3 regions of the Bacillus sp. KNSH39 genome follow, and region 1 is predicted to be linked to each of the others. Evidence: a T-box and tRNA genes for the amino acid it is inferred to sense, from the RefSeq annotation. Region 1 holds a T-box; the other regions hold tRNA genes.
What was found. The T-box of region 1 lies ahead of argS (arginine--tRNA ligase). A T-box ahead of a tRNA ligase gene usually reads a tRNA of that ligase, here a tRNA-Arg.
Positions count from the first base shown of each region.

Region 2: it encodes a tRNA-Arg, which carries the amino acid that the T-box ahead of argS (arginine--tRNA ligase) is inferred to sense. The anticodon was not compared.
Region 3: it encodes a tRNA-Arg, which carries the amino acid that the T-box ahead of argS (arginine--tRNA ligase) is inferred to sense. The anticodon was not compared.

Region 1 is NZ_JBQXYO010000001.1:549,263-551,428, forward strand. It holds gene ACUL40_RS02830 (class I SAM-dependent methyltransferase) at 1-689, shown strand, start outside; T-box leader at 730-944, shown strand; gene argS (arginine--tRNA ligase) at 990-2,166, shown strand, end outside.
Region 2 is NZ_JBQXYO010000001.1:4,602,456-4,604,621, reverse strand. It holds gene ACUL40_RS23520 (CBS domain-containing protein) at 1-66, opposite strand, end outside; tRNA gene ACUL40_RS23515 (tRNA-Glu) at 195-266, opposite strand; tRNA gene ACUL40_RS23510 (tRNA-Asn) at 268-342, opposite strand; tRNA gene ACUL40_RS23505 (tRNA-Ile) at 351-427, opposite strand; tRNA gene ACUL40_RS23500 (tRNA-Trp) at 438-508, opposite strand; tRNA gene ACUL40_RS23495 (tRNA-Thr) at 515-587, opposite strand; tRNA gene ACUL40_RS23490 (tRNA-Phe) at 597-672, opposite strand; tRNA gene ACUL40_RS23485 (tRNA-Asp) at 681-756, opposite strand; tRNA gene ACUL40_RS23480 (tRNA-Met) at 760-836, opposite strand; tRNA gene ACUL40_RS23475 (tRNA-Ser) at 857-949, opposite strand; tRNA gene ACUL40_RS23470 (tRNA-Ser) at 1,005-1,097, opposite strand; tRNA gene ACUL40_RS23465 (tRNA-Ala) at 1,118-1,190, opposite strand; tRNA gene ACUL40_RS23460 (tRNA-Pro) at 1,207-1,280, opposite strand; tRNA gene ACUL40_RS23455 (tRNA-Arg) at 1,291-1,364, opposite strand; tRNA gene ACUL40_RS23450 (tRNA-Leu) at 1,368-1,456, opposite strand; tRNA gene ACUL40_RS23445 (tRNA-Gly) at 1,473-1,547, opposite strand; tRNA gene ACUL40_RS23440 (tRNA-Leu) at 1,577-1,657, opposite strand; tRNA gene ACUL40_RS23435 (tRNA-Lys) at 1,672-1,747, opposite strand; tRNA gene ACUL40_RS23430 (tRNA-Gln) at 1,752-1,826, opposite strand; tRNA gene ACUL40_RS23425 (tRNA-Tyr) at 1,838-1,921, opposite strand; tRNA gene ACUL40_RS23420 (tRNA-Val) at 1,930-2,005, opposite strand; rRNA gene rrf (5S ribosomal RNA) at 2,011-2,126, opposite strand.
Region 3 is NZ_JBQXYO010000001.1:3,257,608-3,259,773, forward strand. It holds tRNA gene ACUL40_RS16660 (tRNA-Glu) at 1-44, opposite strand, end outside; tRNA gene ACUL40_RS16665 (tRNA-Ser) at 50-140, opposite strand; tRNA gene ACUL40_RS16670 (tRNA-Asn) at 148-222, opposite strand; tRNA gene ACUL40_RS16675 (tRNA-Ile) at 230-306, opposite strand; tRNA gene ACUL40_RS16680 (tRNA-Gly) at 317-387, opposite strand; tRNA gene ACUL40_RS16685 (tRNA-Lys) at 401-476, opposite strand; tRNA gene ACUL40_RS16690 (tRNA-Thr) at 487-562, opposite strand; tRNA gene ACUL40_RS16695 (tRNA-Phe) at 577-652, opposite strand; tRNA gene ACUL40_RS16700 (tRNA-Asp) at 665-740, opposite strand; tRNA gene ACUL40_RS16705 (tRNA-Met) at 744-820, opposite strand; tRNA gene ACUL40_RS16710 (tRNA-Ser) at 848-940, opposite strand; tRNA gene ACUL40_RS16715 (tRNA-Ile) at 958-1,034, opposite strand; tRNA gene ACUL40_RS16720 (tRNA-Met) at 1,039-1,115, opposite strand; tRNA gene ACUL40_RS16725 (tRNA-Ala) at 1,136-1,208, opposite strand; tRNA gene ACUL40_RS16730 (tRNA-Pro) at 1,225-1,298, opposite strand; tRNA gene ACUL40_RS16735 (tRNA-Arg) at 1,309-1,382, opposite strand; tRNA gene ACUL40_RS16740 (tRNA-Leu) at 1,386-1,474, opposite strand; tRNA gene ACUL40_RS16745 (tRNA-Gly) at 1,491-1,565, opposite strand; tRNA gene ACUL40_RS16750 (tRNA-Leu) at 1,595-1,675, opposite strand; tRNA gene ACUL40_RS16755 (tRNA-His) at 1,698-1,773, opposite strand; tRNA gene ACUL40_RS16760 (tRNA-Thr) at 1,783-1,858, opposite strand; tRNA gene ACUL40_RS16765 (tRNA-Val) at 1,863-1,938, opposite strand; rRNA gene rrf (5S ribosomal RNA) at 1,943-2,058, opposite strand; rRNA gene ACUL40_RS16775 (23S ribosomal RNA) at 2,160-2,166, opposite strand, start outside.

The DNA of each region.
Region 1 (2,166 bases):
AACGTAATGACATACCGGTACATAAGCTACATGAGCAGTATGAACAAGATGTGCTTGTCGTAGGGAAGAACCGATTAGCTATTTATCCAAAAGGTACGGAAGAATCGTTTTTCTTTCATCCGAACTCAGCGATGTTTCGTGTGAAAAGGTTAATGCGTGGAGAACACGATCCGTTTGTACAAGCCACGCAATTAGAGAGAGGAATGACAGTGTTAGATTGTACGCTCGGGATGGCATCAGATAGTATTGTAGCTAGTTATGTTGTTGGGGAAAGCGGAAAAGTAACAGGACTTGAAGGCAATGAGTATATGGCTTATATTATGGAAAATGGTTTGAAAACATGGTCTTCATCTGTTTCTGAAATTGATGAAGCAATGCAAAGAATCCAAGTAAAGCAAACGGAGCATTTTTCATTTTTAGCGCAATGTGAAGACAATAGTTACGATGTCGTTTACCTTGATCCGATGTTTGAAGAAACTGTCATAGAATCCGATGGAATTAAAGGATTAAAACACTTCGCTTTGTATCATGATATTACTGACGAAACAATTGCGGAGGCAAAACGAGTGGCGAGAAAACGTGTCGTTTTAAAAGATCATTTTCGTAGTTCTAGATTTGAAAAACACAATTTTTATGTATACAAAAGAAAAAGTGCTAAGTTTCACTTTGGTGTAATTGACCCTTGCTAATTGTTTGAAAAGATGTATAATAAGCAATAATTAATTAAATATACTGTCTGTGATGAAGAGAGTAGTCTTTTTTAGAAGGAAAGCGAGCTAGGGATGGTGTGAGCCTAGTACGGAAGAAAAAGATGAAGCGCACTTCGGAGATGCTTCTTGAACGAATAGTAGAGAAAGCCGAGGCCCCCTGTCCTCGTTATAAACGGGAAAGTGGTTCGTAACGAACAACAAGGGTGGTACCACGGGTTAAAACTCGTCTCTTTTTTAGAGACGAGTTTTTTGTGTTTTAAAAAATAAGGAGGTTGTATCATGGATTATAAAATGCAGTTTGCGGAAAGTTTATCTAATATTTTCACGAATGAATTAACGCAAAAACAAATTTTAGATTTAATTGAAACACCGAAACAAGATGAATTTGGAGATGCAGCGTTCCCATGCTTTTCATTAGCGAAGCAATATAAAAAAGCACCAGCTCTTATCGCAAAGGAAGTTGCTGAGAAATTCAATGATCCGTTTTTTACGAAAGTAGAAGCCGTTGGTCCTTATGTAAATGTATTTTTCAATCGTGAAACTGTAAGTGATGCAGTATTAAAAACAGTTTTAGCGGAGAAAGAAGAGTTCGGTCAAAACCACTTTGGCTGTGAAAAAACAGTAGTAATTGATTATTCCTCTCCTAATATCGCGAAACCTTTTTCGATGGGGCATTTACGTTCTACAATGATAGGAAATTCGCTGAAACATATCGCTGAAAAATGTGGCTATGAAGTTGTAGGGATTAATTATATAGGAGATTGGGGAACACAGTTTGGAAAGTTAATTACCGCATATAGAAAATGGGGAAATGAAGAAGTAGTGAAAGAGGATCCAATACGTGAGTTATTTAAGTTATATGTTCAGTTTCATGCAGAAGTAAAAGAGAATGAAGAATTAGAAGAAGAAGGACGTGCTTGGTTTAAAAAGCTAGAAGAAGGCGATGAAGAAGCTGTTGAACTTTGGAATTGGTTCCGTCACGAATCATTAAAAGAATTTTCTCGTATTTATGAACTTCTCGGTGTGGAATTTACTAATTTTCAAGGCGAGGCTTTCTATAATGATAAAATGGAAGACTTTATTGGGATTTTAGAAGAGCACGACTTACTGGAAGAATCAGAAGGCGCATTAGTCGTTAATTTAGAAGAAGAAGGTATGCCGCCATGTTTAATTAGAAAGTCAGATGGTGCGACGATTTATGCAACGCGTGACTTAACGGCAGCTTTATATCGTCAAAACACTTATGGGTTTGATAAAGCGCTATATGTTGTTGGTCCAGAACAAAGCTTACATTTCAATCAATTTTTCACCGTATTAAAAAAACTTGGCTATACTTGGGTTGATGGTATGGAACACGTACCGTTTGGCTTCATTTTAAAAGATGGTAAGAAAATGTCGACACGTAAAGGAAGAGTTATTTTACTTGAAGAAGTACTCGAAGAAGCAATCGAACTTG
Region 2 (2,166 bases), 4.1 Mb from region 1:
ATATACATTGTCTAGCGGTGTACAATGTACAATATGGGTACTCATTAAGTCTCTCACTCGTGTCATTATGATTTCCTCCTTTTTATACATACCATAGCTTTTCCAAAATTCCTTTATTTATTTCTGGAAAGTAACGTAATAAAAAGGATTAACAAAATAAAAAAGAGCCAGCATAATGCTGACTCTTTTTGGTATGACCCGTACGGGATTCGAACCCGTGTTACCGCCGTGAAAGGGCGGTGTCTTAACCACTTGACCAACGGGCCATGGCTCCGCAGGTAGGACTCGAACCTACGACCGATCGGTTAACAGCCGATAGCTCTACCACTGAGCTACTGCGGAATAATATATGGTGGGCCTAAATGGACTCGAACCATCGACCTCACGCTTATCAGGCGTGCGCTCTAACCAGCTGAGCTATAGGCCCATATACTTTACAGGGGCAGTAGGAATCGAACCCACACTGGAGGTTTTGGAGACCTCAGTTCTACCTTTAAACTATGCCCCTAAATGATGCCGGCTAGAGGACTTGAACCCCCAACCTACTGATTACAAGTCAGTTGCTCTACCAATTGAGCTAAGCCGGCATAAAAAAATGGTGGCTCGGGACGGAATCGAACCGCCGACACGAGGATTTTCAGTCCTCTGCTCTACCGACTGAGCTACCGAGCCAACATAAATGGCGGTCCCGACCGGGGTCGAACCGGCGATCTCCTGCGTGACAGGCAGGCATGTTAACCACTACACCACGGGACCATTTGGTTGCGGGGACAGGATTTGAACCTGCGACCTTCGGGTTATGAGCCCGACGAGCTACCGTGCTGCTCCACCCCGCGACAATATAAAGTTTTAAAAATGGAGGAGGTAGAGGGATTCGAACCCCCGCGCGACTCTCGCCGCCTGTCGGTTTTCAAGACCGATCCCTTCAGCCGAACTTGGGTATACCTCCATGAAGGAAAAAATAAATATTTTATTATTATATGTCTAAGCCATTAAAGAAAAAATGGAGGAGGTAGAGGGATTCGAACCCCCGCGCGATTCTCACCGCCTGTCGGTTTTCAAGACCGATCCCTTCAGCCGAACTTGGGTATACCTCCGAGACATATATTAAATAAAGTGGAGCCTAGCGGGATCGAACCGCTGACCTCCTGCGTGCAAGGCAGGCGCTCTCCCAGCTGAGCTAAGGCCCCATGTTTTTTGGGAATATCGGGAAGACAGGATTTGAACCTGCGACCCCCTGGTCCCAAACCAGGTGCTCTACCAAGCTGAGCCACTTCCCGTTAATAAAAGCGCGCCCGAGAGGAGTCGAACCCCTAACCTCTTGATCCGTAGTCAAACGCTCTATCCAATTGAGCTACGGGCGCATATGGTGCCGAGGGCGGGGGTCGAACCCGCACGGTGGTCACCCACCGCAGGATTTTAAGTCCTGTGCGTCTGCCTGTTCCGCCACCCCGGCATGTCATATTGAAAATTGGAGCGGAAGACGGGATTCGAACCCGCGACCCCAACCTTGGCAAGGTTGTATTCTACCACTGAACTACTTCCGCAAGACATGTATGAGTTATTTTATTAAAAGTGCGGGTGAAGGGAGTCGAACCCCCACGCCAAAGGCGCTAGATCCTAAGTCTAGTGCGTCTGCCAATTCCGCCACACCCGCATATTTCATTAAAATGGTGAGCCATGAAGGACTCGAACCTTCGACCCTCTGATTAAAAGTCAGATGCTCTACCAACTGAGCTAATGGCTCTTAATGGCTGGGCTAGCTGGATTCGAACCAGCGCATGACGGAGTCAAAGTCCGTTGCCTTACCGCTTGGCTATAGCCCATTAATTAAGAATGGTGGAGGGGGGCAGATTCGAACTGCCGAACCCGAAGGAGCGGATTTACAGTCCGCCGCGTTTAGCCACTTCGCTACCCCTCCGACATATATGGTGGAGGATGACGGGATCGAACCGCCGACCCCCTGCTTGTAAGGCAGGTGCTCTCCCAGCTGAGCTAATCCTCCATTTTGCCTGGCAACGTCCTACTCTCACAGGGACAAGGTCCCAACTACCATCGGCGCTAGAGAGCTTAACTTCCGTGTTCGGTATGGGAACGGGTGTGACCTCTCTGCCATCATTACCAGACTGTATTCATTTAAGACAAGAATCATTGTAACTCATTTGA
Region 3 (2,166 bases), 2.7 Mb from region 1:
ACCGCCGTGAAAGGGCGGTGTCTTAACCACTTGACCAACGGGCCAGTTCTGGCAGAGAAGAAGGGATTCGAACCCTCGCACCGCGTTCGCGATCTACTCCCTTAGCAGGGGAGCCCCTTGAGCCACTTGGGTACTTCTCTATAAATATGGCTCCGCAGGTAGGACTCGAACCTACGACCGATCGGTTAACAGCCGATAGCTCTACCACTGAGCTACTGCGGAACAATTATGGTGGGCCTAAATGGACTCGAACCATCGACCTCACGCTTATCAGGCGTGCGCTCTAACCAGCTGAGCTATAGGCCCATAATTGAAAAGCGGGTGAAGAGAATCGAACTCTCGACCAGAGCTTGGAAGGCTCTTGTTTTACCACTAAACTACACCCGCATTAAATTGTAAATGGTGAGCCATGAAGGACTCGAACCTTCGACCCTCTGATTAAAAGTCAGATGCTCTACCAACTGAGCTAATGGCTCATTTTGAAAGTGGTGCCGACTAGAGGACTTGAACCCCCAACCTACTGATTACAAGTCAGTTGCTCTACCAATTGAGCTAAGTCGGCTTGCGTTTTCAAAATGGTGGCTCGGGACGGAATCGAACCGCCGACACGAGGATTTTCAGTCCTCTGCTCTACCGACTGAGCTACCGAGCCTTTATGTAAAAATGGCGGTCCCGACCGGGGTCGAACCGGCGATCTCCTGCGTGACAGGCAGGCATGTTAACCACTACACCACGGGACCATTTGGTTGCGGGGACAGGATTTGAACCTGCGACCTTCGGGTTATGAGCCCGACGAGCTACCGTGCTGCTCCACCCCGCGATGATAAAATATTTACTTTAGAAAAAATGGAGGAGGTAGAGGGATTCGAACCCCCGCGCGACTCTCGCCGCCTGTCGGTTTTCAAGACCGATCCCTTCAGCCGAACTTGGGTATACCTCCGAGATATATACGTCTAATGGTGGACCTTGTAGGACTCGAACCTACGACCGGACGGTTATGAGCCGTCTGCTCTAACCAGCTGAGCTAAAGGTCCTTTATGGTAGCGGCGGAGGGGATCGAACCCCCGACCTCACGGGTATGAACCGTACGCTCTAGCCAGCTGAGCTACACCGCCATAAATGATATTAATATAAGTGGAGCCTAGCGGGATCGAACCGCTGACCTCCTGCGTGCAAGGCAGGCGCTCTCCCAGCTGAGCTAAGGCCCCATGTTTTTTAGGAATATCGGGAAGACAGGATTTGAACCTGCGACCCCCTGGTCCCAAACCAGGTGCTCTACCAAGCTGAGCCACTTCCCGTTAATAAAAGCGCGCCCGAGAGGAGTCGAACCCCTAACCTCTTGATCCGTAGTCAAACGCTCTATCCAATTGAGCTACGGGCGCATATGGTGCCGAGGGCGGGGGTCGAACCCGCACGGTGGTCACCCACCGCAGGATTTTAAGTCCTGTGCGTCTGCCTGTTCCGCCACCCCGGCATGTCATATTGAAAATTGGAGCGGAAGACGGGATTCGAACCCGCGACCCCAACCTTGGCAAGGTTGTATTCTACCACTGAACTACTTCCGCAAGACATGTATGAGTTATTTAATTAAAAGTGCGGGTGAAGGGAGTCGAACCCCCACGCCAAAGGCGCCAGATCCTAAGTCTGGTGCGTCTGCCAATTCCGCCACACCCGCATATTAATTTATTTAAGAAAAATGGGGCGACTGATGGGAATCGAACCCACGAATGCCGGAGCCACAATCCGGTGCGTTAACCACTTCGCCACAACCGCCATGATTTCTGGTGCCGACTAGAGGACTTGAACCCCCAACCTACTGATTACAAGTCAGTTGCTCTACCAATTGAGCTAAGTCGGCTAAATGGTGGAGGATGACGGGATCGAACCGCCGACCCCCTGCTTGTAAGGCAGGTGCTCTCCCAGCTGAGCTAATCCTCCATTTGCCTGGCAACGTCCTACTCTCACAGGGACAAGGTCCCAACTACCATCGGCGCTAGAGAGCTTAACTTCCGTGTTCGGTATGGGAACGGGTGTGACCTCTCTGCCATCATTACCAGACTGTATTCATTTAAGACAAGAATTATTATAACTCATTTACTTTCGAAAGTCAACAAGTTTTTTATATTCTTTCAAAACTAGATAACATTGCTTCATATTATATGGTTA